Regions from separate parts of the Kitasatospora sp. NPDC087271 genome, predicted to be linked through region 2. Evidence: riboswitches for the same ligand, from Rfam matches in the RefSeq annotation. Region 2 holds a riboswitch; the other holds the start of a gene.

Region 1 (6,626 bases), on a different contig from region 2:
AGGTCTCCTGCGGCTGCGCGTGCTCCTCCAGCGTCCGGTCGAGCTGTTCCTCGTCCAGCCCCGGCGCGTCGAAGGGGTTGCGGCGGCGCCGGTGCGGCAGCGCCAGCTGGGCGGCCTTGCGGACGTCCTCCTCCAGCACCTCGGTCCGCCCGTCCCAGGCGGCGAGCGCGACGGCGGTGCGGGCCATCACGATGTCGGCGCGCAGCCCGTCCACCTCGAACGCGGCGCACACGGCGGTGATCTGACGCAGTGCCACATCCGTCAGCTCCACCTTGGGCAGCAACTCCCGCGCGGCGGTGATGCGTTCGGCGAGCGCCTGCTCGTCCGCGGCGAACCGCGCGGCGAAGCCGGCCGGGTCGGCGTCGTAGCCGAGCCGGCGGCGGACCACCTCGGCGCGCTCGGCCGGGTCCCGGGTGGCGGCGATCTCGACGGTCAGGCCGAACCGGTCGAGCAGCTGCGGCCGGAGCTCGCCCTCCTCCGGGTTCATCGTGCCGACCAGCAGGAAGCGGGCGGCGTGCCGCACCGACACGCCCTCGCGCTCGACGTACGAGCGGCCCATCGCGGCGGCGTCCAGCAGCAGGTCCACGACGTGGTCCTGGAGCAGGTTCACCTCGTCGATGTAGAGCACGCCGCGGTGCGCCTTGGCGAGCAGCCCCGGCTCGTACGCCTTGACGCCCTCGGCGAGCGCCCGTTCCAGGTCGAGCGAGCCGACGATCCGGTCCTCGGCCACGCCGACCGGCAACTCGACCAGCTGGGCGGGGCGTTCGGACGCCGAAGGGCGGTCGTGCGGCCCGTCCGGGCACTGCGGGTCCGGAGCGGCCGGGTCGCAGGCGAACCGGCAGCCGTCGACGGCCGCGAGGGTCGGCAGCAGGCCGGCCAGCGCGCGCACCATGGTCGACTTCGCGGTGCCCTTCTCGCCGCGCACCAGCACGCCGCCCACGGCCGGCGAGACCGCGTTGAGCAGTAGTCCGAGCCGCAGGTCGGGCATGCCGACGATCGCGGTGAACGGATAGCGGACGTCACTCATGCATACTCCCCAGGTGCCCCGGGCGCCAGGAACGGCAGCGATCCGGCCGCCGGCACCCCGCCCTCGATCAGCTTCCACAGCGCGTCGGTGTCCGCGTGCTCCTCGATCAGGTCGCCCAGCCGGTCCAGCCGGGCCTCGCGCGCCTCGGCGAACGAGGTGTCCGGCGCCGGCACGAACGCCCGGCCCGCCAGCGCGGCGACCTCGCGCAGGAGTTCACGGCGGAAGCCGTCGTTCTCCAGCGCGCCGTGCCAGGTGGTGCCCCACACCGGGCCGACCCGGCAGCCGTCCAGGCCGTGCCCGTCGTCATCGGAGAAGAACGGCTCGCCCCCCTCCACGGCCACCACTCCGTGGTGGATCTCGTACCCCTCGACCCGCTTCCCGTACGCCGTGCCGACCGGCCGCGCCAGCACCTTCTCGGCGCCGAACCGCACGTGCGCCGGCAGCAGGCCCAGGCCCTCGACCGAGCCGGCCCCGGACTCCACCTCGTCCTCGATCCCGCGCGCCAGCATCTGGTAGCCGCCGCACACCCCGAGGACCGGCAGCCCGGCCGCCGCCCGCGCCTTCAGCGCCGGCTCCAGGCCGCGTTCGCGCAGCCAGGCCAGGTCGGCCACGGTGGCCCGGGTGCCGGGCAGCACCACCAGGTCGGCGTCGGCCAGTTCCTCCGGCCGGGTCACCCAGCGCACCAGCACGCCGGGCTCCTGCGCCAGCGCGTCCAGGTCGGTGAAGTTCGACAGCCGGGGGAAGCGCACCACGGCCACCCGCAGCACGTCCGCCCCGAGCGGGCCGCGGCCGTCCACCCGGTCCACCACCGTGGACAGGTCCAGCGAGTCCTCGGCGTCCAGCCACAGGCCCGGCAGCATCGGCAGGGTGCCCAGCACCGGACGGCCGGTCAGCCCGTGCAGCATGTCCAGGCCGGGCGCCAGCAGCCGCGCGTCGCCGCGGAACTTGTTGACGAACCAGCCCGCCACGTGCCGCTGGTCCTCCGCCGACAGCAGTGCCAGCGTGCCGTACATCGCCGCGAAGACGCCGCCGCGGTCGATGTCCCCGACCACCACCACCGGCAGCCCGGCGGCCGTCGCCAGGCCCATGTTGGCGATGTCCCGGTCCCGCAGGTTGATCTCGGCGGGCGAACCGGCGCCCTCGCAGACCACCACCTCGTAGCGGCGGCGCAGATCCGCCAGGCACTCCAGCGACCGTTCCAGCAGGACGGGCTTGCGTTCGCGGTAGTCCAGCGCGCCCACCTCGGCGACCGGCCGGCCCAGCAGCACCACCTGGCTGCGGCCGTCCGCCCCCGGCTTCAGCAGCACCGGGTTCATCGCCGCCTCCGGCTCCACCCTGGCCGCCTGCGCCTGCATCGCCTGCGCCCGGCCGATCTCGGCGCCGTCGGCGGTGACGAAGGAGTTCAGCGACATGTTCTGCGCCTTGAACGGCGCGACCCGCACCCCCTGCCGGGCCAGCCAGCGGCAGATGCCCGCGGTCACCACGCTCTTGCCCGCGTCCGAGGTCGTCCCGGCGACCAGCAGTGCGTTGCTCATGCCCTTCCCCTCCACCGTGTCGTCAGCAAGCGCAGCGCGACGTGCCCCGCGACCGTCGTACCCAGGGCCAGCGCGCCCACCCGCCGGGAGAGCACGCAGGCCCGCTCGATGTCGTCCACCGTCACCGGCCGCAACTCCGCGCCCAGCACCGGCCGGTGTTCCACCCGCTCCCCGTACTGGAGGGTCCCGCCCAGCCGGACGCCCACCGCGCCCGCGAAGGCCGCCTCCGCCTGGCCCGCGTTCGGGCTCGGGTGCGCCGAACCGTCCCGCCGCCAGACCCGCCAGGCCGTTTTCGGCTGCGGCGCGGCGGCCACCGTGAGCAGAGCCGTCAGCCGGGCGCCCGGCCAGCCCGCCACGTCGTCCAGCCGCGCCGAGGCCCAGCCGAACCGGGCGTACCGCGGCGAGCGGTGGCCGACCATCGCGTCCAGCGTGTTCACCGCGCGGAACGCCAGCAGTCCCGGGGTGCCCGCCAGCGTGCCCCAGACCAGCGCGTTCACCACGGCGTCCGCCGTGTTCTCGGCCACCGACTCGACCACCGCGCGGGCGATCTGAGGCCCGTCCAGCGCGCTCGGGTCCCGCCCGCACAGGTGCGGCAGCCGCTCCCGCGCGGCCGCCAGGTCGCCCGTGGCCAGCGACCGGCCGATGGTGCGCGCCTCCCGGGTCAGCGAGGTGCCGCCCAGCACCGTCCAGGTCGCGGCGGCCGCCAGCGCGGCCCGGCCCAGCGGACGCCGGCCCACCGTACGCTCCAGGGCCACCGCGCCGGCCGCGACCGCGCCCACGCACAGCGCCGTGTACCCGGCGCCGGCCACCCGGTCGTCCTGCCACACCCGCCGCTCCAGCCGGGTCGCCGCACCGCCGAAGACGGCCACCGGGTGGCCGCGCCGGGGGTCGGCGAAGCGGGCGTCCGCGGCGAAGCCCGCGGCGGCGCCGAGCGCGAACGCGGCGGCGCGGGTCAGCGGGCGCACGGCGGGTTCGGCGGAAGGCCGCGTGGGGTCCGGCGGGGCGGGGCAGCCTGCATCGCGTGCGTGTCCTCACTCAGGGTCCGCGCCCTGGATCGACGTACCGGGGGCGAGAGTCTCCTGGCTTCCGGGTCGGACGCACCCCCGGGCCTTCCAGCGGCTTCTGACGGTCCGCCGTGGCAATGTTCCGAGCGTGCTCCCCGGTGACAGTGGCGGGACCGCGCCGGACTCGCACCGGCTTCCTCTGCATGCCTCCGTTTGGCCCCAGGATCCCATCACGCGGCCGAACCGGGAGTCAACCGAGGTCACGGAGGGGTTGGTCACACCTCGGAGCCCCGTCGCCACCTCCGATCCGCCCGCCCCGCCCTGCCTGACGCCCGCCCAGCCCGAGGCCCCGCCGTGCCCCGGACGGCCCAGCCCGGTGGCCGCCCGCGCGGCCCCCCGGTGAACTGGTGCCCGGACACCGCCCGGACACCGTCCGGTCCAAGACCAGCAGAGCGGGGAGCGATATGCGTTGGGGAACCGCGGCCGTCGTGGCGGCCGCCGTCGTCGGCGCCGGGGCCGCCGTCCTGGTGATCGGCCGCCGGGCCTCCGAACGGCTGGTCCACCCGGCGAGCGCCGCCCGGGAGTCCGGCCCCGTCCTGGTGCGGAGCCTCGCCGCGGGCCGGATCACCTTCAACCGCCGCCCCGAGAGCCTGCGCCCCGGCCGCTGGGCCGTGGAATGGGACGACCACGGCCACGCCGTCGTCGAGGACGTCCTGCACAGCGACGAGAACGGCGTCACCCGCCGCCTCGTCCGCGCGGACCGGGGCACCCTCACCCCCGGCACCGAGGTCCGCTTCACCCCCCGCGTCCACCTCGGCGACCCCACCGAGGCGCTCGGCCTCCCCTTCACCGACACCGCCGCCGACGGCGAACTCGGCGCCCTCCCCGCCTGGCGCCTCGACGGCAAACGCGGCACCTGGGTGATCCTCGTCCACGGCCCCGGCGCCGACCGGCAGCAGACCCTCCCGGTCCTCCCCGTCCTCGACCGCCTGGCCCTGCCCGCCCTCGCCGTCACCTACCGCGGTGACCAGGGCGCCCCGGCCTCGCCGGACGGGCTCGGCCACTTCGGCGAGACCGAGTGGCGCGACGTCGAGTCGGCGGTACGGCTCGCCCTCGACAGCGGCGCCGGCCGGGTCATCCTGTACGGCTGGTCCCTCGGAGCCACCATGGCCCTCCAGACGGCCTCCCGCTCCGCCTGGGCCCATGCCATCAGCGGCCTCGTCCTGGACTCGCCGGTCCTCGACCTGCCCGCCACCGCCCGCCGCGGCGCCGCCCGGGCCGGCTACACCGGCGCCGCCGCCGAGCTCGGCGCACTCGCCGCCGAGGGCCGCACCGGCGTCGACCTCGCCGACTTCAGCCGCATCGCCGAGGGCGCCGACCTGCGCGTCCCCACCCTCGTCCTGCACAGCCCCGACGACCAGGTCGCCCCCTTCCGCGCCGCCGAGCGCCTCGCCGCCGCCCGCCCCGGTGTGGTCAGCCTCCGCCCTTTCCCGGGCGCCGACCACGCCACCCTCTGGAACTCCGCCCCCACCCACTACACCGAACTCCTCCGCCGCTGGCTCACCCCCCTTCTCTGAACCCAGCCCCCCCCCGCGCGAGAAGTCACACCCGCGGGGCCTCCGTACGGAACCCGGACCTCACCTGTCGGCCACGGAGTGTGACCGGCCGGGCGGGTAGCGCGACCGCCGCCGCAAGGGTCGAGCCGTGATGGCATGACCCCGCCATCTGTTTCCGGCCAGGCGGTTTGCGTCTGTTGCCCGATTGTTGCCCGATCTTGGGGAGGTGCCGTCGACGGCCGCCCGTCCGTACAGCCAACCGGATGTGACAGAAGGCCGGTACAAGGGGAAGACTGCTCGACGTGACGTCTCGGAATCCGCGCGACCGTGATGCCCCGCTCCCTCCGACGATCGGTACTGGTGCGACGGTGACCCGTCTCCCCGGTACGGCCCACCGGCCCGCCGCCGGCAAGCCGGGCGGGGCCGGGGTACCCCGCCGACGAGGGCCCGCTGCGGCGCCCGGTCGGGGGAGGGTTCCCGTACCGGAGGGCTTCCCCGCGCCGGCCGAGCTGGCGCCGCTGGCCCGCCGGATGCTGGTGGACGCCGTCCGGATCGCCCGCTGGGCGGGGGACCTGGAAGAGGTCGACAAGCGGGGCGAGCTGCTGCCCGATGACGCCCGTGCGGCGGGTCGGGCGCTGGCCATGACGGTCGGCGCCGCCGCCAAGGCGTGGGGGCAGGCGCTGCTGGTCGGCCTGGTGGAGGCCAGGGACGGCGGTGCGGTCCCGGGTTGGCGCCTGCACGCCTGGGAGCACGACGACGAGGCGGTCGTCCGCGGCTGGTCGGCGCTGTTCGACGCCTGGACGCTGCTCGCCCCGGTGCCGCCCGCCGCCCTGCGGGGCGTGTTCGCGGTGCTGGCCGGCCAGGCGGTGGACCAGGCGCCGCAGCTGCTGTCGTTCCTGCACCTGGTGGCCGGTCCGGTGTCGGACGGCGAACTGCTGGAGCTGCTGCGCCGGGGGCTGGACGAGCGCCGGGTGGGTGGCACGGACGGTTCGGGCCTGTCGCCCGTGCCGCACGCCGCCTCGGCGGTCTCGGCGGTCCGCGGCACGTGCCGGGAGCCGCAGATCGACACCCCGCCGTCGCCGGCGGACGTGGCCGCGGTCCTGGACTGGATGCTGGACGGCCTGGCGGCCGTCGGGGCCGTGGTCCGCAGGGACGAGGCCGCCGAGCTGTCGCCGCTGGGCCACTGGGCGGTGCGGGCGAAGCTGGAGGAGATCTGCACGGTCGCGCAGACCGCGGCCGGGCACATCGAGCAGAGCGCCTTCGAGCTGCTGAACGCCTGCGCGGACTACTCGCCGGGCCCGGCGCGGGCCGAGTTCCGCGCCTGGGTGGCGGCCCGTCCGGCCGATCGGGCGGTGGCGGAGCTGCTGGACGCGGCGCAGGGGGACGACGCGCTGGTGCGCGGGCTGGCCTTCGAGGCGCTGCGGGTGGCCGGCGGCCCGGCCGAGCAGGCGGTGCGGGCCTCGGTGGACGAGCCGGTGCTGCGCCCGTACGCGCTGTTGTGGCT
Region 2 (6,626 bases):
CCGGCCGGGTGGGGGTCAGGCGTCGTTCTGGCTCGACTGGCAGAAGTCCTTGTCGGCGGTGTGCTCGGTCAGGTACCCGGCGGTGATGAGGCCGGCGACGTCGTACGTGCCCGGGATGTCGCCCGGCTTCAGGGCCGGGTCGAGCCACTGCTGGAGTCCGTTGCCCGGCTGGGAGAACGCGCCCGCGATGTGCCCCTGCTGGACGTTGAACGGCCTCTGCACCTCGAAGCAGTGGTAGTTGTCCTCGCCCCCGTTGAGGGAGTCCGGCGGAAGGGCTCGCTGGGGGAACGGCGTGCCGCCGGGGGCGAGGAACGAGCCGTAGGCGCTGTTCCCGAAGCGGTCCAGCTTCTGGTGCTCCGTCATGCTCTGTACGGCCATGTCGAGGGTGCCGTTGTTGTCGGTGAAGCCGTTGTGGTCCGGGTACTTCCACCCCCTCCAGTCCCGGTACCAGTCCAGGAAGCGCACCGGCGTCACTCCGCCCAGCCGGTCGTAGCCCGCCAGCAGCTTGGTCAGCACGGAGTCCGTCGGCAGGGTGACCGGGCCGAGTTCCTTCCGGGTGCAGAGGTAGTTCTCGGCGCCGGCATCGCGGACCTTGGGGACGCCCTCGCACTCCGTGATCGGAACCCCTCGGGAGGCGGAGGACTGGGCGGCGGCGGTGCCGGTGGCGGCCAGCCCCGTCAGGGGTAGGGCGATCGCCAGTGAGAGGGCGGCGAGAGTGGGGGTGCGCATGGGCGGGCGGCTCCGTTCGGGGTGCGGGGCGGGGAGGGGGCTGGGCGGGTTGCGGCCGTCGGCGCGTACGGCGGACCGTGTGGCCGCCGGACCCGCGCACAGTTACGCACGGCGATTTGCCGTCGTGCACGCACAAGATGCCCGACGCCACTGGTGCCCACCCGTTCGGCCGATGCCGCTGACGGATGCTCGGCTCGCGGGAGCCGGACCTGTCCCGCCCCGTCCGGCTCCCTCGCCCTCATCCAGCCCTCCGCCTTCACCGGGGTAGCGCTTGGCAGGCGACCCCGCGCGCCTTGGTGGCGGCTGTCACGCTTCGGCACATGCGGAGCCTCTCCGGTGGTGCCGTAGCATCCGGATGGCAAAATGCACACTTTTTAGCGGGGGAGAGTACTGCACTTGTTCAAGAGATCGACGGCCGTGCCGGCCGGGGCGGCCGCACGGGCGGCCTGCGCGGCCGTGCTGATGGTGTCGGGCGCCCTGGTGCTCGGCTCGTGCTCATCCGCGGGGTCGCCGGGTGGAGGGCGGGAAACGCCGAGCGAGCCCACACGTGTCGAGTCCCGGGAGGAGGCGCTGGCCCGGGCGGATCGGGTCCAGGACCACGTGCGCGAGCTGACGGGCCTCGAGCGGGATCCGTGGGGCAAGCTCATCGGCTACTACAGGTGCAAGGGGCGGGGGTTGGGTATCGCCGATGAGGGCGAGGCGTACCAGCTCAGTTCGGGGAACCTGTTGAAGGCCACGGACGACCAGCGTCCCGAGGTGCTGCGGGCGCTGCGGGAGAAGCTGGCGGGCGAGGGCTTCAAGATCACCTCGTCGGCGTCCGGTGCGGACGCTCAGTCCACCCCGCCCACCTGGGAGTTCGATGCCGTCCACGAGTCCGACGGCTACACCGTTTCGGCGGGCGCGTCGAAGCCCGGCCAGGGTGTGAGTGTGATGGTCGTCCTGCCCTGCCAGGCCCCGCCGTCCGCCGGTGCGGCTTCGCCCGCTCCGACGGCCACCACCTGAGGTCGGCGCGGCGGTTACGTCAACTACGCTACTGGAAAAGGTGGTTGGCGTCAGTCCCGGCACGTCGACTCGGGGCGGCGGGACGCCCCGGCGTGGGTGCGCCGGGGCGTCCGGTCAGGCGTCGGTGCGGCTCGCCGCGGTCAGCGGGGCGTACAGCTCGGGGCGGCGGGTGCGCAGCAGGCCGAACTCCCGCCAGTCCCGGCACTGGTCGAGGTCGAGGTCGGCGACGAGGACGGCGGGCCGGTCGCGCGGGGCGCGGAGCAGGATCCGGCCGTACGGGTCGGAGATGAACGACGAGCCGTAGAAGGTGGATCGGCCCTCCGTCCCGATCCGGTTGGGCACGATCATGAACAGCGCGTTGGCGAGGCCGTTGGCGCTGATGGCGTGCTCCCACATGGGCCGGGTGTCGAAGTCCGGGAGGTCCACCTCGGAGCCGATGGCGGTGGGGTGGACGAGGACTTCGGCGCCGCCGAGCGCGTAGGCGCGGGCGAGTTCGGGGAACCACTCGTCCCAGCAGGTGGGGAAGCCGAAGGCGGCGCCCTGGTGGGCCAGGACGGGGAACCCGCTGTCGCCGGGGCGGAAGCACAGGTCCTCGCGGTAGCCGGGGAAGGCCGGGATGTGGTTCTTCCGGGTCCTGGCGACGAGGGTGCCGTCGCGGTCCACGCAGACGGCCGTGTTGTAGCCGAGGCCGCCGTCCTCGGCGCGCTCGTACAGGGAGGCGTGGACGCTGATGCCGAGTTCGGCGGCGAGTTCGGCGGCGAGGCGGGTGGTGGGCCCCGTCTCGACGTCCTCCAGGTGGCGGGCGGCGCCTTCTCCCATCGGGTCGTCGGTGTTGCAGAAGTAGGGACTGCGGGTCAGCTCGGGCAGGCACACCATCGTCGCGCCCTGCGCGGCGGCGAGTGCCACGCCCTCGCGCAGTCGGGCGTCGTGCTCGGCCGGGTCGGCGTACCAGCGCATCTGCACGAGCCCGACGCGCAGCGGCGCGCGTTCGGCCGGCCTGGTGCGGCCGGGGGAGCCGAGCGGGGAGCCGAAGGAGGTGAGGACGGCGTACGAGGTCACGGGTGTTCCTTCTGTTCTCTGGCGCTGATACGGAGGTGCCGGTGAAGGCCCTGCGATATAACTGAAAGTTCAGTCAGCTTTGCTGGCGTGGTGAAAATGTAGCCATGCCGGAACGTTCCGGCAAGGGGTGGCCAGCGAATGGTGTGCGGCTGTGCGGCTGTGCGGCTGTGCGGCTGTGCGGCGACCGCGTCGGGCAGGAGATCGGCGCGGTGGAAACCCGATGGCGCAACGCGCGTGCGGGCCTCTGGACTTACTAGGACGTCCAACTATATGGTCGACGGCAGGTCCGCGGTGTCAGGGAAGCCGGTGTGAGTCCGGCACGGTCCCGCCACTGTGACCGGGGAGTTCGTCCTCGCAGACGAAGGCCACTGGCAGCCAGCCGGGAAGGCCTGGGGGCGTGCGGTGATCCGGGAGTCAGGATACCGGCCGCGGGTGTTCCGTGTTTTCCACGAGGATGGAGACGACACGCATGACCCCGGGCTGCTCCCGCTCCACTGCCGCTCCTGGTCGTCCCGTGCCCACGGCCGCCGGGGCGTCCACGCCCTGACGTTCCGTTCCGCCGCCGCACGCCCGTGCCGCGGGGCGCACCACCGTGCGCCCGCCGACCCGCGGCGGCCTCCGATCCTCCTCCTCTCCCCACCCTGTCGAGAGAAGGAACCCGATGGTCCGAGAACTGACCCACTTCGTCGCCGGCAAGCCCACCGCCGGCACCTCCGGTCGCTTCGGCGACGTGTACGACCCCAACACCGGCCGGGTGCAGGCCCGGGTGCCGCTGGCGAGCCGGGCCGAGGTCGAGGCGGTGATCGCCGACGCCGCGCAGGCCCAGCCCGGGTGGGCCGGGTGGAACCCGCAGCGACGCGCCCGCGTCCTGCTGCGCTTCCTCCAACTCGTCGAGCAGGAGAAGGAGGAACTGGCCCGGCTGCTGTCCGCCGAGCACGGCAAGACCGTGGCCGATGCCCACGGGGACGTCCAGCGCGGCCTGGAGGTCGTGGAGTTCGCCGCCGGCATCCCGCACCTGCTGAAGGGCGAGTTCAGCGACAACGCGGGCACCGGCATCGACGTGTACTCGATGCGCCAGCCGCTCGGCGTGGTCGCGGGCATCACGCCGTTCAACTTCCCGGCGATGATCCCGCTCTGGAAGGCCGCACCCGCCATCGCCTGCGGCAACGCCTTCGTCCTCAAGCCCTCGGAGCGCGACCCCTCGGTGCCGCTGCGCCTCGCCGAACTGTTCCTGGAGGCCGGGCTGCCGCCGGGCGTGCTGAACGTGGTCCACGGCGGCAAGGATGCCGTGGACACCCTGCTGGAGGACCCGCGGGTGCAGGCGGTCGGGTTCGTCGGCTCCACGCCGATCGCCCAGTACGTGTACGCCACCGCCGCCGCGCACGGGAAGCGGGCACAGTGCTTCGGCGGTGCCAAGAACCACCTGGTCGTGATGCCGGACGCCGACCTCGACCAGGCCGCGGACGCGCTGATCGGCGCCGGCTACGGCTCGGCCGGCGAGCGCTGCATGGCGATCTCGGTGGCCGTCCCGGTGGGGGAGGAGACCGCCGACGCCCTGGTGGCCAAACTGGTCGAGCGGATCGCCGCGTTGAAGGTCGGGCGCTCGGACGACCCGGCGGCGGACTTCGGCCCGCTGGTCGGCGCCGACGCGCTGGAGCGGGTCCGCGGCTACCTGGACCTCGGGGTCGAGGAGGGCGCCGAACTCGTGGTCGACGGGCGGGACTTCCGGCTGGAGGGGCACGAGGGCGGCTACTTCCTCGGCGCCTCGCTGTTCGACCGCGTCACGGCGGACATGCGGATCTACCGGGAGGAGATCTTCGGCCCCGTCCTGACCGTGCTCCGCGCCGCCGACTACGAGGAGGCGCTGCGCCTGCCCAGCGAGCACGAGTTCGGCAACGGCGTGGCCATCTACACCCGGGACGGCGACACGGCACGGGACTTCGCGCGCCGGGTGAACACCGGCATGGTCGGCGTCAACGTGCCGATCCCCGTGCCGGTCGCGTACCACACCTTCGGCGGCTGGAAGCGCTCCGGGTTCGGCGACCTCAACCAGCACGGGCCGGACTCGATCCGCTTCTACACCCGCACCCGCACCGTCACCTCGCGCTGGCCCTCCGGGGTCAAGGAGGGCGCGAGCTTCACCATCCCGACGATGGGCTGAGGGCGCCGTGCACGACCTCACAGAGGACCAGCTCGCCATCGCCGCGACCACCCGGGCCTTCGCCCGCGAACACCTGGCGCCGAACGCGGTCGCGTGGGACCAGGCCAAGCACTTCCCGGTGGACGTGCTGCGCAAGGCGGCGGACGTCGGCCTGGCCGGTGTCTACGTCCGCGAGGAGTCCGGCGGCTCCGGACTCACCCGCGCCGACGGCGTGCTCGTGTTCGAGGCGCTGGCCACCGGCTGCCCGTCCATCGCCGCCTACCTGTCCATCCACAACATGGTCGCCTGGATGATCGACCGCTACGGCGACGACGCCCAGCGCGTCCGGTGGCTGCCGGGTCTCAGCGCCATGGCGACCCCCGCCAGCTACTGCCTCACCGAGCCCGGCGCGGGCTCGGACGCGGCGGCACTGACCACCCGGGCCCGCCGGGACGGGGACCACTGGGTCCTCGACGGCGTCAAGCAGTTCATCTCGGGCGCCGGCGTCTCCCGGGTCTACCTGGTGATGGCCCGCACCGGCGGGCCGGGGGCCGGCGGGGTGTCCGCGTTCGTCGTCGAACGCGAGGACGCCGGTGTCTCGTTCGGTCCCGACGAGAAGAAGATGGGGTGGAACGCCCAGCCCACCCGCCAGGTGCTCCTGGACGGCGTCCGGCTCCCGGCCGACCGCCTCCTCGGAGCCGAGGGCGAGGGCTTCCGGATCGCCATGAACGGGCTGAACGGAGGCCGGCTCGGCATCGCCGCCTGCTCCCTCGGCGGAGCGCAGGACGCCCTGGAGCGGGCCACCGGCTACCTGGCGGACCGCGAGGCGTTCGGCGCCCGGCTCCTGCACGCCCAGGCGCTGCAGTTCCGGCTCGCCGACATGGCCACGGAGCTGGAGGCGGCCAGATCGCTGCTCTGGCGGGCCGCCTCGGCCCTGGACCGGGGGGACCCGAGGGCCCCGGAGCTGTGCGCGATGGCCAAGCGGCACGCCACCGACACCGGCTTCGAGGTCGCCAACCAGGCGCTCCAACTGCACGGCGGCTACGGCTACCTGGCCGAGTACGGCATCGAGAAGATCGTCCGCGACCTGCGGGTGCACCAGATCCTGGAAGGAACCAACGAGATCATGCGCGTCATCGTCGCCCGCGGCCTGATCGGGGCCGCGTGATGGCCGGGAACGACCTCGACGAGGTCCTGGTCCACCGCGAGGGCCGGGCGGGCCTGATCGTCCTCAACCGCCCCGCGGCCCTGAACGCCCTCACCCACGGCATGGTGCGGAGCATCTCCGACGCCCTGGACGCGTGGGAGGAGGACGAGCGGGTCGAAACCGTGGTCATCACCGGCGCCGGTGAGCGGGCCTTCTGCGCCGGCGGCGACATCGTCGCCATCCACCGCGCCGCCACCGGCGCGGACCCGGGCGCCGTCGAGGAGTTCTGGCGCGACGAGTACCGCCTCAACGCCCGCATCGCCCGCTACCCCAAGCCCTACGTCGCGCTCATGAGCGGCATCGTGATGGGCGGCGGGGTCGGGGTCTCCGCCCACGGCAGCGTCCGGATCGTCACCGAGACCACGCGCGTCGCCATGCCCGAGGCCGGCATCGGCTTCGTCCCCGACGTCGGCGGCACCTACCTGCTCGCCCTCGCGCCCGGCGAGTCGGGCACCCACCTGGCCCTGACCGCAGGTTCCGTCGAGGCCG

Evidence for each region. Region 2 has a riboswitch for cobalamin ahead of ACIO9K_RS33810 (CoA-acylating methylmalonate-semialdehyde dehydrogenase). Riboswitches for the same ligand answer to the same signal wherever they lie in the genome.
Region 1: another riboswitch for cobalamin. It lies ahead of ACIO9K_RS30275 (cobalamin biosynthesis protein); the one in region 2 lies ahead of ACIO9K_RS33810 (CoA-acylating methylmalonate-semialdehyde dehydrogenase).

Annotation. Positions count from the first base shown of each region.
Region 1 covers NZ_JBIUYQ010000023.1:48,741-55,366, forward strand. The annotation lists gene ACIO9K_RS30265 (putative cobaltochelatase) at 1-1,027, opposite strand, end outside; gene ACIO9K_RS30270 (cobyric acid synthase) at 1,024-2,562, opposite strand; gene ACIO9K_RS30275 (cobalamin biosynthesis protein) at 2,559-3,527, opposite strand; cobalamin riboswitch at 3,635-3,767, opposite strand; gene ACIO9K_RS30280 (alpha/beta hydrolase family protein) at 4,031-5,143, shown strand; gene ACIO9K_RS30285 (hypothetical protein) at 5,491-6,626, shown strand, end outside.
Region 2 covers NZ_JBIUYQ010000032.1:29,947-36,572, reverse strand. The annotation lists gene ACIO9K_RS33825 (TNT domain-containing protein) at 16-729, opposite strand; gene ACIO9K_RS33820 (hypothetical protein) at 1,405-1,731, shown strand; gene ACIO9K_RS33815 (nitrilase-related carbon-nitrogen hydrolase) at 1,846-2,790, opposite strand; cobalamin riboswitch at 3,045-3,236, shown strand; gene ACIO9K_RS33810 (CoA-acylating methylmalonate-semialdehyde dehydrogenase) at 3,452-4,951, shown strand; gene ACIO9K_RS33805 (acyl-CoA dehydrogenase family protein) at 4,959-6,098, shown strand; gene ACIO9K_RS33800 (enoyl-CoA hydratase/isomerase family protein) at 6,098-6,626, shown strand, end outside.